DNA from 2 places in the Paenibacillus cisolokensis genome. Region 1 is predicted to be linked to the other one. Evidence: predicted binding sites of a transcription regulator. Region 1 holds the regulator's gene; the other holds the start of a gene.
What was found. The regulator LexA, encoded in region 1, represses DNA repair genes until DNA is damaged. The targets are predictions, from matches to a motif close to CGAACATATGTTCG.
Positions count from the first base shown of each region.

Region 2: addB (helicase-exonuclease AddAB subunit AddB) is a predicted target of LexA. The motif match lies at 6,525-6,538, and genes of this name have one in related genera.

Region 1 is NZ_JBCNFP010000056.1:21,766-29,850, reverse strand. Features, by position in the region: gene lexA (transcriptional repressor LexA) at 1,104-1,724, opposite strand; gene ABEV74_RS09590 (LysM peptidoglycan-binding domain-containing protein) at 1,916-2,296, shown strand; gene ABEV74_RS09585 (DUF896 domain-containing protein) at 2,462-2,659, shown strand; gene ABEV74_RS09580 (hypothetical protein) at 2,702-3,208, shown strand; gene ABEV74_RS09575 (HAD family hydrolase) at 3,234-4,022, shown strand; gene ABEV74_RS09570 (1,2-dihydroxy-3-keto-5-methylthiopentene dioxygenase) at 4,108-4,653, opposite strand; gene metH (methionine synthase) at 4,831-8,085, shown strand, end outside.
Region 2 is NZ_JBCNFP010000193.1:3,556-11,640, forward strand. Features, by position in the region: gene ABEV74_RS22885 (UvrD-helicase domain-containing protein) at 1-2,750, opposite strand, end outside; gene addB (helicase-exonuclease AddAB subunit AddB) at 2,737-6,447, opposite strand; gene ABEV74_RS22895 (DUF4097 family beta strand repeat-containing protein) at 6,864-7,721, shown strand; gene ABEV74_RS22900 (class I SAM-dependent rRNA methyltransferase) at 7,923-8,085, opposite strand, start outside.

The sequences.
Region 1 (8,085 bases):
CTGACGTAATTAGCGTTAATGGCCTTACTAGCGTTAATGACGTTAATGACCATATACTTCCGCTTAAACATGGCCGATAATTCTCGAAAGACTCCGCTTGGAGTTTCTCTTAAACATTAAAGAAAGTATAAAACTCACTTCCTATTTGCCTGCCTAACTGTCCGCGCCTTCCGTCAAATCGTCGCACGTCCGTCGGTGTGCCTCGCCTTCCGTCAAATCGTCGCACGTCCGTCGGTGTGCCTCGCCTTCAGCGCCTCTGTCTCCCGGCAGATTGCTTTGGCGAAAAAGCTGCAAAAGTACAGGAATTTGGGCCCGAATAGATGACTATAGCGAAAAATCCTGCCAAAATACAGTAATTTTTGGCGATTTTCGCTTGTCTGGCTTGAACGGATCAAAAAAACTGCATTATCGCAGAAATTTTCCTGTTTTGGTTATTTTATCCCTGAAAAAGTTGCACTTTTGCAGCTTTGTTCTTTTATTGGGTTTCTATCTTCCGGATGCTGGCCGCCGCGGAGCCGGAGTAAAGCAATTTCGGGACAGGTGGCAGTTCACAGCGGGGCGAGGGCGAATTGAGCCCTGGCCGCCATGTCGTCTTTTGTTCATATAAGCATTTATAGCGAAACAGTATCGTCCTTAGACAGAGACGCCGTCAGGCGTTTTTCTTATTTTACAAGGCTTGTATCTTTCAGATTCCAGCAGCCGCGGAGCCGGAGTAAAGCAAGCAATTTCAGGATTGGTGGCAATGGCGCGAGCGAATAAAGCCCTGGAAGTTCGCAATTGGACGCACAGCGAGGATAGTTCGAGCGAATAAGGCCTTGGAGGTCACAATCAGTCGTACGGTGGGGGTGACGCTGGCGAATAGGGCCTTCGAGGTTCGCAATCGGACGCACAGCGGAAGCCTGGTCGCCATCCTGTTGTCTTTGCCGAACATGCGATGGGCGCGAAACAAAAGACAACCACCATTACCGTCCAAAGCGGTGATGGTGGTTGTCTGGTGTTCGATAGTGATTCCGATTTAAAAATCGGTAAACGGGATTCCCGCATAAAAGCGGCGGTCCGGTTATGGATGTCCCGAAACAAGCCGATGAGGGACGGCGGTCCGATTAATGGATGTCCCGGAACAAGCCGATGACTTTCCCGAGAATGGTGACGTTTTTCAGCAATATCGGTTCCATCGTCGAGTTTTCCGGCTGCAACCGGATATGATCGCGCTCCTTATAGAACGTTTTGACGGTCGCTTCGTCATCTTCGTTCATCGCCACGACGATGTCGCCGTTGTTGGCCGTCGATTGCTGCCTGACGATGACGTAATCGCCGTCGTGAATGCCGGCTTCGATCATGCTGTCACCGACGACATTAAGTATGAATACTTCATGATCCCCTACGAAATGGGCGGGGAGCGGAAAATAGTCCTCAATGTTCTCCGTAGCCGTAATCGGTACGCCCGCCGTTACTTTCCCGACAACGGGGACTTTGGCCACGGCGACCGGAAACGGAATTTCGTTCTCGTCCTGATCGAGAATTTCGATGGCGCGCGGTTTGGTGGGGTCCCGGCGGATGAGCCCTTTCTTCTCCAACCGGTCCAGATGACCGTGTACGGTTGAGCTGGAGGCTAGTCCCACCGCTTCGCCAATTTCACGGACGGAAGGCGGATAGCCTTTCTCCCGTACTTCGTTCTTGATGAACTCAAGAATTGCCTGCTGGCGGTTGGAAATCTTCGACACCGTCATCACTCCATTAGTTGATTTGGTTACTATTCTAACATAGAACCCGAGTTCGTACAAACATAAGTTCGAGAAACATGGGTTCGCATTTTCATAAAAAATTAGGAACAAATGTTCTGAAAACCGATTGACCTCAAACATATGTTCGTGATATATTCTGATTACAGAACAAATGTTTGGGGTGTTGAACGATGACGATTCATACGACAACGTACCGCAGCATATATGACAGAGATCGGAAAAAGAATTGCGTAGCGCTTTCCCGGACAGGTACGGCAACCGTTGGCAAGGGCTTCGTCCGGCTTCTCGCCGCGCTGGCGCTGCTGGCGTTTTTGTCCATTGCTTTTTCATTCTGGGTATCGGACGCTTCCGGCGTATCCCCGAAGCCTGCCGGTGCGGGAGAGAAGACGATTATCGTCGCTCCAGGCGACACGCTTTGGAGCATCGCGCTGGCCCATCCGGACGGGAACGGCGACATTCAAAGGCGCATTTATGAACTGAAGAAGCGCAACGGTTTGGATTCGTCCAACATCGTGCCGGGAATGTCGCTGATCGTGCCCGATCTGCGATGAGCCGCAGGCTTGGGACAGACGGTTCCCTGACTCCGGACCTGCGGAATATTCGGCCGGTGTGAAGACCGGTCGTTTTTAATTGCCCTTGCTTTCCCGCTGCCTTGACAATGGATATAAGAAGATGTCAAAGTAATAGATAGTTCCGGCGAAGCAGGAGAGGAGTGAGTGCAGGTGGAGAAACTGATCGCCCGGATCAACGAGCTGTCCCGCAAACAGAAAAGCGTCGGGTTGAGCGAAGAGGAAATAGTGGAACGGGACAAGCTCAGGCAGCAATATCTTGCGAACTTCAGACGCAATTTCCGCAATCAGCTCGATTCGATCAAGTGGGCGGACGAAGAGGACCGGCCTTCGGTCAAGCATTAGCACGCCGAAACCGCTTCATCCATAACAGGGAGGAAATGATTCGTGTCGCGAACGTGGGAGCGCAAGGTGCGCAAAAATTCCGCGCAATTGAACAAAGCGAGAAAAAAACAGGGGCTTAAAGCAATGACGCCCGCAGCCGATCAGGCCGAACGTTTTGTCGGACGCAATTATATCGGGCCGGCGCTGATCGTCATGCTGACCGTGTTCTATGCGATTCTCGGCCAGGCGAATACGGCAATGCAGGAGGACGGGACGTTCTACTGGCTCGTCATCGTTATGTATTTGCTGCTTGCGGTGCTGTTCTTTTTCCGGCGGCCGTACCTGGCGGTGGGCAAAGATTATGTCCAAACGCGCAAATGGACCGGCGACAAACGACTGCAAGCGTCCGATATCCGAAGCATCCGGGTGCAGCCGGGCTATGTCGTGATCGAACACAAAAAAGGAAACTGGGTGTTCTCGCGGGTAATGAACCGTTATCCGACCGATGAGATGGCAGCCAGGCTGTCTACGTTTGCGCAGCAGCATAAGATCGAAATGAAACAACTGTAGGTGACGATTTGGGGGAGTAAGGGAAATGGCGAAACAAGCGGTTTTATTTGACCTTGACGATACGCTGCTGTGGGACGAGCGGAGCGTGGCGGAAGCGTTTCAGGCAACATGCCGGGTAGCGGCGGAGAAGCGCGGTGTCGATCCGGATGCGCTGGAGGAGGCGGTCAGGCGCGAGGCGCGAGCGCTGTACGAATCGTATGAGACGTTCCCGTTTACGAAAATGATCGGCATTAACCCGTTCGAAGGGTTGTGGGCCCGTTTCAGTGAAGGAGAACAGGACGAATTTCGCAAGCTGGAACGGATCGCTCCGACATATCGAAAGCAGGCGTGGACGCGCGGGCTGAAAGCGCTCGGCGTGGACGACGAGCAGCTCGGCGCCGAACTGGCGGAACGGTTCCCGGCTGAGCGGCGTGCTCGTCCGCTCGTATACGATGAAACGTTCCGGGTACTGGACATGTTGAAAGGCTCCTATAGACTGCTGCTGCTGACGAACGGTTCGCCGGATTTGCAGAAAGAGAAGCTGGCTGGCGTACCGGAGTTGGCACCGTATTTCGACCACATTGTCATTTCTGGCGAATTCGGGGAAGGCAAACCCGCCGTCAGCATCTTTCGCCATGCGTTGGCGCTTCTTGGCCACGAGCCTGAAGATTGCGTCATGGTCGGGGACAAGCTGACGACCGATATTAAAGGAGCCAACGCCGCAGGCATCACGAGCGTCTGGATTAACCGCGACAACAAGGTGCCCGCAGACGATATTGTGCCGGATTACGAAATCCGCAATCTGGAAGAGCTGCTGCCGTTGTTAAAGGCGTAAACGGTTGGCCAGAATAGAGAAGCGCACCCGCTCCGGTTTGCCGGAAGCGGGTGCGCCTGCCTGTTACGTCATTGCGTGACGCTTTTTAAGCTTCTTTGCTGAACGCGGGATCGTCGTACGGTTCGGCGATCCAGCCGGCCGGTTCGATGAAAAGACGGACGGCGACGATTTGACGATTTTCCATCAGCGTGAAAAAGTGCGGTTTTTTCTCCGGTACGGAAATGACGTCGCCAGCTTCCAGCTCGACATCGAAATATCCGACATCCTCGGTACCCTTAATAACAAAGATGCCTTTGCCGGCCGTAATCGCGCGAACTTCGTCCTCGGTATGCGTGTGAACCTGTTCGAACTTCTTGAGCAGCTCGTCCAGATTCGGCGTAGCATCTGACAATGCGACGATGTCCCACGTTTTATAGCCGCGGCGCTCGGCCAAATCGCGAATTTCTTCGTCGTATGCCGACAAAATCTGATTTTTCTCCTCATCGGTCAAAACGAACTTTTCTTTCAGCTCGTCCGGCAGCTTTTCCGTATTCCAATGCTCGTACAATACTTCCTGCTTTTCCAGAAAGGCGCGCACGTTCTCTTCGCCCGAAATGCGCTCGCCCGTGTTGCGGATTCGAATCTCTGCCATGTTCATTCCCTCTTTTCCTATATGAAATTAACCTTATACTTCATCATTATAGTTCAAAAAGGCGCGGTTGTCGACAGAATGACCTTTTCACCTTATCATTAATCTGGTACACTAATGGTTAACGATTTTCGGGAAGGATGTTATGCAATTTTGTCGAAACTGACTTTACAACAATTGATGTGGCAGCGCATTCTCATCCTTGATGGCGCGATGGGGACGATGATCCAGCAGGCGAATCTGACTGCTGACGATTTTGGCGGAGAAGCGCTTGACGGCTGCAACGAAATGCTCGTACTGACGCGGCCGGATGTCATCCGCTCGATACATGAGCAATATTTGGAAGCCGGTGCCGACATTGTGGAGACGAATACGTTCGGGGCTACGGCTATCGTTCTCAGCGAATACGATATTCCCGAGAAAGCGCGGGAAATCAATCTGGCGGCGGCAGCGATTGCGCGCGAAGCCGCGGACAAATATTCGACGCCCGACAAGCCGCGTTTTGTGGCCGGCGCGATGGGACCGACGACGAAGACGCTGTCCGTTACCGGAGGCGTCACGTTCGACGAATTGGTGGATAGTTATTACGAGCAGGCGCTGGCTCTCATCGAAGGCGGAGTCGATGCGCTGCTGCTCGAGACGAGCCAGGACACGCTGAACGTGAAAGCGGGAAGCATAGGCATCCGCAAGGCGTTCGCCGCGACCGGGCGCGAACTGCCGGTGATGATTTCGGGGACGATCGAGCCGATGGGAACGACGCTGGCGGGACAAAATATCGAGTCGTTCTATATTTCGCTCGAGCATCTGAATCCGATATCGATTGGGCTGAATTGCGCGACCGGCCCCGAATTTATGCGCGACCATATCCGGACGCTCAGCGAAATCGCAAAATCGGCGGTCAGCTGCTATCCGAATGCCGGGTTGCCGGACGAGAACGGCCATTATCACGAATCGCCGGCTTCGCTTGCGACCAAGATGGCCGCATTCGCGGAACAAGGCTGGCTGAATATCGCCGGTGGCTGCTGCGGCACGACACCGGCGCATATCCGGGCGCTGGCCGAAACGCTCGCAAAGTACGAGCCGCGCAAGCGCCGCGGCGAGCATCCGCCGGCTGTCTCGGGCATCGAGACGGTATATATTGAAAAGGACAACCGACCCTATATGGTCGGCGAACGCACCAACGTGCTCGGCTCCCGCAAATTCAAGCGGCTGATCGCGGAAGGGAAATATGAAGAAGCGGCCGAAATCGCACGGGCGCAGGTGAAGAACGGAGCGCATGTTATCGACGTCTGCCTGCAGGACCCGGATCGCGACGAAATGACCGATATGAAGCGGTTTTTGGAACTGGTTGTCAAAAAAGTGAAAGTGCCGCTCGTTATCGATACGACAGATCCCAAAGTGATCGATGTGGCGCTTACCTATTCGCAAGGCAAAGCGATCATCAATTCGATCAATCTGGAAGACGGCGAAGAAAAATTCGAGAAAGTGGTGCCGCTGATTCACAAATACGGCGCTGCCGCCGTCGTCGGCACGATCGATGAGCGCGGACAGGCGATTACCCGCGAAGACAAGCTGGCGGTTGCGAAGCGCTCTTACGAGCTGCTGACCGGAAAATACGGTATGAAGCCGGAAGATATTATTTTCGATCCGCTTGTCTTTCCGGTCGGCACGGGCGACGAGCAATATATCGGTTCGGCCAAGGAGACGATCGAAGGCATTCGTCTTATCAAGGAGGCGATGCCGGAGTGCCAGACGATTCTCGGCATTAGCAACGTTTCGTTCGGCCTGCCGGAAGCGGGCAGAGAGGTGCTGAATTCCGTCTTTCTGTACGAATGTACGAAGGCGGGACTCGATTACGCTATCGTCAACACGGAGAAGCTGGAGCGTTACGCCTCTATTCCCGAGGAGGAGCGTCGGCTGGCGGAGGCGCTTATCTACGATACGAACGACGAAACGCTGGCAGCGTTCGTCGCCGCGTTCCGCGACAAAAAAGTGGCGAAGAAAGAAAAGGCGGCCAACCTGCCGCTGGAGGAGCGGCTCGCTTCGTACGTGGTCGAAGGAACGAAGGAAGGGCTGATTCCGGATCTGGACGAAGCGCTAACCAAATATAGTCCGCTTGAAATTATTAACGGCCCGCTGATGAAAGGGATGGAAGAAGTCGGCCGACTGTTCAACAATAACGAATTGATCGTCGCCGAGGTGCTGCAGAGCGCGGAAGTAATGAAAGCGTCTGTCGCCTATCTGGAGCCGTTCATGGAGAAAAACGAAACGTCCGTCAAAGGGAAAATCATTCTTGCGACGGTAAAAGGCGACGTCCATGACATCGGCAAAAACCTGGTTGAAATTATCTTGTCCAACAACGGCTATCAGATTATCAACCTGGGCATCAAGGTTCCGCCGGAGCAACTGATCGAGGCGTATCGTGCCGAGAAGGCCGACGCGATCGGGCTCTCGGGACTGCTCGTCAAATCCGCGCAGCAGATGGTCGTTACCGCGCAGGATTTGCGCAATGCGGGAATCGACGTACCGATTCTTGTCGGCGGCGCGGCCTTGACGCGGAAGTTTACGAAAACGAGAATCGCGCCCGAATACGACGGGCTCGTCTTGTACGCGAAGGATGCGATGGACGGACTCGATATCGCCAACAAGCTGATGGATCGCGAGCAGCGAAGCTTGCTGGAGCGGGAACATGCCGAAGCCATGGCGGCGATTGCAAGCGGAGCGGAGGAGAAAACGGCGCTGCCGAAGCAGACGCGGGCCGTCCGCTCCAACATTTCGCAGGACGCCCCGGTGTTCGTGCCGCCGGATTTCGAACGCCATGTGCTGCGCGACGTGCCGATTTCGCACATCGTACCGTATGTCAATATGCAGATGCTGCTCGGCCACCATCTCGGCGTGCGCGGGAAGGTCGAGCAGCTGCTGCAGGAAGGCGATCCGAAAACGGTGGAATTGAAGGAAACGGTTGACGAAATTCTCCGGGAAGCGAACGCGAACGGCATTATCCGCGCCCACGCCATGTACCGGTTTTTCCCGGCGCAATCGTCGGGCGACGACATTCTCGTGTACGATCCGGCCGATCATTCGAAGGTGTTGAAGCGATTCGCGTTCCCGCGCCAGCAGACGGAGCCTTATCTCTGTCTGGCCGATTTTCTGAAATCGACGGACAGCGGCGTGATGGACTATGTCGGCTTCCTCGTCGTTACCGCCGGACAAGGGATTCGCGAGCTGTCTTCGGAATGGAAAGATAAAGGCGAATATTTGCGTTCCCATGCGCTGCAGGCTGTGGCGCTGGAAGTGGCCGAAGGGTTGGCCGAACGCGTTCATCACATGATGCGGGACGTATGGGGATTCCCCGATCCGCCGGACATGACGATGAAGCAGCGGTTCGGCGCCCGGTATCAGGGCATCCGCGTCTCATTCGGATATCCTGCATGT
Region 2 (8,085 bases), on a different contig from region 1:
AGCGTCGGATAAGCGATCCGCAATTCGGGATCGACATAGCGCGGACCGAACCCGAGCTCCTTGTGCATCAGAAAAGCGCCGTTCACATCCTGCTGGTTGAACGGCTTGCCGAGACCGGCCACGAACACGACCGGAAACTCGAGCCCTTTGCTCTTATGGATCGACATGATCCGGACGACGTCTTCCTGCTCCCCGAGCTCGCGCGCGGTGCCGAGGTCGCCGCCGCTTTCCCGCATCCGGTCGATAAACCGCAAAAACCGGAACAGCCCGCGAAACGAGGTCGCCTCGTATTGCCGCGCCCGGTCGTACAGCGCCCGCAGGTTCGCCTGCCGCTGCGCGCCGCCGGGCAGTCCGCCGACCCAGTCGTAATATCCGGTTTCGCGGTAGATGTTCCACAGCAGCTCGGCGAGCGATCCCTGGCGGGCTTCGTCCCGCCAGCGGTCGAGACGGTCGAGGAAGAGCGACAGCTTGCGGCGCGTATCCTCGGCGACGAGCAAATCTCCCGCGGCCCGCAACACCGCTTCGTAATACGACGAATGGCGCGACGGAATGCGGATTCGCGCCAGCTCCTCGGCCGTCAATCCGAAAATCGGCGAGCGAAGCGCGCCGGCAAGCGGGATGTCCTGGTACGGGTTGTCGATGACCCGCAGCAGCGACAGCATCACTTCCACTTCCGTCGCGTCGAAATATCCCGTGCTCAGCTCCGCGTAAGCGGGAATGCCGGCCGCCTGCAGCTCCTCGATCATGACCGGCGCCCACTGCCGGGTGGCGCGCAGCAGGATGACGACATCCCGCCAGGCGAGCGGACGGTCCGTCCCTTTCCGGCCGTCGTACACGCGAAAGCCGCCGTCGGCAAGCTCGCGAATCCGGCGCGCAATATGGCGCGCTTCCAGCTGGGCGGTCAGCGCGTCTTCCGCCGCTTCCGCCGCGCGGGCGGCCTCCTCCGCTTCGTCTTCGTCCGCAGCGCCGGCGTCGGCGGAGACTGCGGCGCGGACGCCTCCGCGGTCGATCACGCTTAGCTCGACCGCAAACCGGTCGTCGCCTGCCGGCGGCTGCGGATACGAAGCGCCGCAGACGAGCTCCGCGCTGCGGTCGTAGTCCATCTCGGCGACCGATTCCCGCATAATCGCCCGGAATACGTCGTTGACGCCATTCACCACTTCGGGCCGGCTGCGGAAGTTGCGCGACAAATCGATGCGCAGACCGGGCGCTTCCCTGTCGGCGGCACCCGGCGCGGCGGCGCCCGATACGCCCGCTCCGGCCGGCGCTCCTGCCCCGGCATGATCGGGCTGCGCTTCTGTCCCGGGCGGATCGGCCGGCGTCTCCGTCTCTCCGCCGATTTCCGCATCCGAACGGTATGCTTTATATTTTTGCAGAAACAAATTCGGCTCGGCCAACCGGAAGCGGTAAATGCTCTGTTTGACGTCGCCGACCATAAACCGGTTGCCCGCTCCTTCGCGGGAGATCAGCTCGACGATCGCCTCCTGGACCGTGTTCGTATCCTGGTACTCGTCCAGCAGCACTTCCTCGAATTGGCGCCGGTACTCCAGCGCAGCCGCCGAAGGCACGGTCTTCTCCGGCGTCGAGGACGGGTCCCGCAAAATGCGCAAGCAGTAATGCTCGAGATCGCCGAAATCGAGCAGGCCGCGTTCGCGCTTCGCCGTCTCGTAGCGGCGGCCGAATTCGATCACGAGCTCCGCGAGAGCTTCCATCAGCGGCGCGAGCTCCGCGAGCTCGCGGACGAACGCCTCCGCCGGGCGGCCGAACCATTCGTCGCGCATGCCGAGGACGATCTGTTTCGCCTGCTCGCGCAGCTCCTTCGCCTTCTCCTGCAGCGCCTTGTCGCAGCTGTCGCCGCGCACCGCCTTCAGCTTGCCGAACGCCGCTTCGCGAAACAGCTCCGGCAGCTCTCCCCACGGTCTTTCGTCCACCGCCCGGCGAAGCCGTTCGACGACCTCCAGGTCTTCCGCCAGCGTGACGGCATAGTTCGCCGGTCCGTCCGGCAGCTCCGCCACCGCCTTCGCCTGCCGCAGCAGGTCCGCCGCGCCGGCGAGCGACCGCGCGGCTTCCCCGCGGATGGCGGCCGCCCACGGTGTGGCGGAGAGTTCGGCGACGCCGGTTACCCGGAACGCGGCGGCCGTCTCCCGCAGCCAATGTTCCGGCCACGGATGGCTGCGCGAAAATTCGTACAGCTGCTGAACGAGCCGATACAGCGGTTCGTCGCCCCGTTCGCCTCCGAAACGGTCGGCAAGCCGCAAAAATGCGCCGCCGTCTCCCGCATCCTCATATTTTTCGTCGAACAGGGCATCCAGCGCATCGAGCCGCAGCAGCTCGCTTTCCGTTTCGTTCGCGATGCGGAATCCGGGATCGAGCCCGATGAGCGGATAATAGCGCCGGATCGCATCGAGACAGAAGGAGTGGATCGTCGTGATGGCGGCGCGGTTCATGAGCGCCAGCTGCCGCCGCAGATGCTCCGAATCCGGCTCGCGCTCCAGCGCCTTCTCGAGCGCGATGCGGATGCGCTCCTTCATCTCCGCCGCGGCCGCTTTGGTGAACGTCGCCACAAGCAGGCGGTCGACGTCGGTGTCGGCGGATATTTTGCGGATAATCCGCTCGACGAGCACCGCCGTCTTGCCCGAGCCGGCCGCCGCGGCGACGAGCACGTTGCGGCCGCCGGTCGCAACGGCCTTCCACTGGTCGTCCGTCCAGGCCGAGCCTTCCGGCTTTTTCGGGATGTTATGTACCGGCATCGTCGCCCTCTCCTCTCCTTTCGCTTTCGGAACGCCCGTATTCCCGGTTCATGCCGGACGCGTCCGCACGGTCTGCCGCCGCCAGCCGCTTTTCCGCAGCATGTTCTTCCGCGGAAAGCCCCTCTTCCGCCCGCTTCGCCGGCGTTTCAGCCGCCTCGTCCGGCGCGGACTCCGCGTCCTTCCCGCTTTCGGCGGCCTGACGCTCGAGCAGCCTCCAGATTTCGTCCCCGGTCACCCGCGGAAGCTTGATGTAGTCGTTGCCTTCGATCAGCGGATCGAACTGGCAGACCGGCTTGTACGCGCAATACTGGCAGGGCGTCTTCGCGCCGGTCCGGTATGGCGCAATGCCGATCTCGCCCTGCGCGATTTCGCCGCCGATCCGCGCGATGCTGCGCCGCACCGAGCGCCGCAGCACCTCCCAGCCTTCGCGGCCGACGACGGACGAGCTGCTGTAGAAGCCGCCGTCCCGCTTGATCGCGACCGGCAGAAGATCCGAATAGCCGGTATCGAGCTCGCCGTCCATCATCCGCACGGCGGATTCGTCGGCCAGCAGCAGGCCGCGCATTTTGAACCGCTTCAGCAGCTGGCGGCGCGCCTCCTCCGGACTCATGCCGTTCGATGCCGCAAGCAGCGGATTGTGAACGTGAAAATAAAGCACGCCGGCGGGGGCGACCGGTCCGCCCAGCCAGGCGGGCGCATGCGTCAGCAGCACGTCCAAATAAGCCAGCATCTGCAGCGACAGGCCGTGCGCCACTTCCTCCAGCCGCAGCTGCGTCGCCGACGATTTGTAGTCGAGCACGCGCAGCAGCCATCCCTCCTCCGTGCGGGCCGCGTCGATGCGGTCGATCCGTCCGACAAGCTCGAGCGTGCGGCCGTCCGCCATCGTAACGACAAGCGCGGGAAGCGTGCCGTCCGGTCCGAAGCCGACCTCGAGACCGACAGGACGGAATGCGGCACGCCGCTCGTGCTCGGCCAGTATGATCGCGGCTTGTCCGACAATTTCGGTCAGCTTGCGGGCGATATACCGGTATCGGCCGCTGCTGAGCAAGATTTGCGATTGCAGGCGCGGCGCCAGCTGCTCGACGGCGGAAGCCGCCGCCGCGCGGATGCCGCCCGCCGGCGTCACGCCCCAGCGGTCGCCAAGATCGGCGGCAAGCCGGCTGAGCGCCGCATGAAAGAGCTGGCCGACGTCCGGCGCCTCCAGCCGGTAGAGCCGCCGCTCCTTAAGCCGCAGGCCGTGGATCGCAAAATGCTGAAACGGACACGATACGAACCGCTCCAGCCGGGAGACGCTCGCCGTCAGGCGCTCGCCGTACAGCTCCTTCGCCGTCGCCGGCGACAGAGAAGGCACCCTGTTGTCGTAATCGAGCGACGATGTCAGCATCTGCAGCTTGTCCTGCCATTCCGGCCGTACAGCAAACCAGTTGAATACATCCCACCAGAACGGCGCGATCTCCGCCCCTTGCCGCCACTGCCGCAGCTGGCCGATCAGATGGGACAACGTCCGCTCCGGGCGCGACACGAAGCGAAGCTGTTCGATGCTTTCTTGATCCGGCGACGGCTCGCCCGGCACCGCCCGTTCCTCAAGCCCGGGAAACAGCCGCTTCACCTGCCGGACAATTTCCGATGCGTGCAGGCTTTTGCCTTCCTCGTCGGCCGCCGGCCAGCTCAGCCACAGATGCCGCGACGGCGTCGTCAGCGCGACGTAAATCAGGAAGCGCTCGTCGAGCAGCCGTCTCGTCACGCCGGGAGCCATCGCGAGCCCTTCCGCCTGCAGCCGCTCCCGCTCCGGCTCCGTCAACACCCCGTCCTCCTGAATGCGCATCGGCATGACGCCGTCATTGGCGCCGAGCACATAGCAGACGCGAACCGGGGCGGAACGGGTGCGGTCCAGGCTGCCGACCAGCACCTGATCGAGCGCAGGCGGTACGGAAGCGAGCTTCAAGCTTTCGAGGCCGGTCTCGACCATCCCGGCGAACAGCTCCGGCGGCATTTGCTCGTCGCCGGCCAGCTCGACCAGTTGATCGAGCAGCTCCATCACGCCGTCCCACAATTGCCGGTGGGCGCGCGCCCGTTCCGGCCGTCCGGCCGCCAGATCGGCGCGGCTCCACCGTTCCAGACGATCGGCCGCATCCGCGTGGTCAAGCAGCCGGTACAGCGCGGCGCACATCTCCTTGACGCTGCCGGCGCGTTTGAGCGCTTGACCGAAACGGCGCAGCGGCGGCACGATCGACTCCCGCGCTTCCATTACGGCCGCGAACTCCCGGGGGTCGGCCGGCGCCGTCTCGCCGTCTTCCCGCTCCAGGTCGCCGAACGACAGCGGCTTCCAGCTTTTCCGGTCCAGCCATTTGCGACCGTCGATGCCTGCCGCGAGCACGTAATTTTCGAACCGGTCGTACAGCTCCCGGCTGCCGCCCGGAATGTCGGGAAACAGCATTTCGGTCTTGATGCAGCGGAATACCGCCTCATACCGCCAGCCTTTGAGCACCGTCTCCAGCGCCGAGCGGATGAACTCGGTCAACGGATGATGAACGGCCGTCTTCTTCTGATCGAGAAAATACGGAATGCCGTATTCCGCGAACACCGCTTCCGCGTAATCGGCGTAGTCGGCCGGATTGCGCACGATGACGGCCATATCCCGCCACCTCAAGCCTTCGTCGCGAGCCCGGCGGACCATATCCTGCGCCGCCGCTTCGACTTCGGCGCGGCGGTTTGCCGCCGCGTGCAGCGATATGCCGCAGCGCGGATCGTCCGCGGCGAGCTCGCCGGGATCGGCGGGCCGGTAAGACAAATGCGCGGCAAAATGCTTCTCCAGGTGGGCGAGCATCGGACTGTCCGCAAAGCGGCGGGGCGGCTTGCCGTCCAGCACGATCGTCTCCAGCAGGCCGACGCCGTTCGACTCGGCCAGCTCGCGCAGCTTTATGTACGTCTCCGCCGTCGGGTGGAACAGCTCGAGCTCGTGAGGACGCTCGCCCGGCCCGTATTCGCGGTCGAGACAAAGCGCGACCGTAACGCGCGCCGCCGAACGGAGCAGAGCGCCGAGCGCCTCATATTCCTTGGGCGTAAAGCCGTGGAACCCGTCGACCCATATCTCCGCCCCCCGCATCGAAGGCGCGGCGCCGAATCCGGCGGCCAGATGGGCCAAATCATCTTCCGCGTCGACATAAAGGCCGGCCATCTCGGCTTCCAGCCGCTCGTAGACAAGCCGCAAATCGCGAAGCTTGCGCGCCAGCAGCGTTCCGGCCGCCGCGGCCGCTCCCGACTCGATCCAGCCGCCCAGCGCCGCGGCGTCGATGCCGTATCGTTTCCACTCGGTCAACAGGTCGCCGAGCCGCTCGATAAAGCCCGGCTGATCCGCGCCGTGCCGGAACAGCTCCAGCTCCGATTCCAGCCGGTGAACGATTTTGTAGAGCAGCATATTCCGCCCGTTCTCGCCGATCGGCACGAGCGCCGTGCCGCCGGTCTCCTGCATAACCCGAAACGCGAGCCGCCGGAAACTGAGCGCCTGGGCGCGAATCGTACCCGGCAGGCCGCCGTCCTTCAGCAACGCGTATTCGCTCTGGAAGGTCGCCTGCTCCGGCACGAGCAGTATGAGCGGCGGACCGTCGGGATTTTCCCGCAGCCGGCTCCGTATTTCATCGTGGCAAAACCGGGTTTTGCCGGCCCCGGACCGCCCGAGCACAAAACGCAACCCCATCCTTCTCCCCGCTTTCTCCGACTTTTTTCGATTCTCCTATTCTATCATAAAAGCGGCGGCCATTTCACCAGAAAAACCAAACGTATGTTCCTGAAAATGTTGGCTAAACGACCGGGCGGGACATGGCCGATTCCGACAGTAGATCCGACAGTAGATTCAACAGTAGTTCTCAACGGTAGATCTCAACTGTAGATCTCGACGGTAGATTCAACAGTAGAACTCGACGGTAGATCCTGACGGCCGATACCGCCGACACGAATCGCGCAACCGTTTTGCCGGACCTAAGTCCAGTGCAAATTACCGACCTGGGTCCGTTTGACCAACTGGATCTGCTGGTATACTTAGGAAGAGAATTCGGGACCGATCGCCCGCGGCCTTAGGCCGTACCAAACCGGAGCATATAAGGAGCGAATGATATGTTTAACCGAAAACGAGTTGCATGCGCCGCGCTGTTCGCGGTTGTCTTGCTTGTTGCCGGATGCACCGCCAAAATGAACGCCGTCACGAAAGCGTCCGAACAACCGCTGCAGGCCAATGAAGAAACGACGCTCGAAACGACATTCCGGCAAGTGAAGGTGTCGAGCGACGTGCCGTCCATTCATATCGGACTTTCGCCCGATGAAACGACGCGCCTGAGCATCCGGACATCCGATCCGGAAAAGCTGCAAAAGCATTTTGATTTCCATTATCGGGAGACGGACGGGCAATTGGAGGTTACCGTTCGAGGGAAAAGCCGGAATCCCGGCCTTGATGTGCTGGACCTGATCGAGACGTGGGGAGCCGAACTGCACGTGGAGCTTCCTGACCATTCGTACAACAGCGTTACGGTTCATTCCGACGTCGGGAAAATCGAGTATCGGGAAGTGAATGCGGATCGGCTGGCCGTAAGCAGCGAGGTGGGGACGATTACGGTTGCGGATACGGCAACGGAGCAGGCAATCGTGACCAACTCGGTCGGAGCGGTCCGTCTGGACAACGTGAACGGGAAGACCGAGGTCAGCAACAGCACGGGCACGGTCAACATCTATGCCCCGAGCATCGAGAACGACATTGCCGTGAAAACGGAACTTGGCGCCGTCACAATCGAAACGGATCGCGAGCCCGACAATGTCCGCCTCGATTTGTCGACCGAGATCGGGAAAGTCGGCACCAATTTCGACATAGAGCGAAACGATCAGTCGAAACGCTCGATTGCGGGACAGAAAGGGGAGAACGGACCGCAAATCAAAGTGAGGTCGGAAATCGGGCCGATCGAGGTCCGTTATCGGGAATAGGCGGAGAAAAGCGCTCCCGGCGGATCGGCGCTCCGACACGGCACAAGGGCCCTTCCGCTCCGACACGGCACAAGGGCCTTTCCGCTCTGACGCGGCACAAGGGCCCTTACGCTCCGGCAAGGCCAAGGCCTTCCGCATCGGGAAGGCCTTGGCGCGGCAAAAGCGCTCCGGCGTCCGCGCCGATGCGGCTGGCGCATCCGCTTACCGGCTGCGCACTTCGAAGATGGCGAACTTCAAGTAATGGCCTTCGGGAACGCCGAGCAGCCGCGGATGGTCTTTGCCCGCGGAACGCCATTCGATCAGCCGCAGCACTTTGCCGGCGTCGGCCGCCGCCTCCTGGATCGTGCCGAGAAACAGTTCCTCG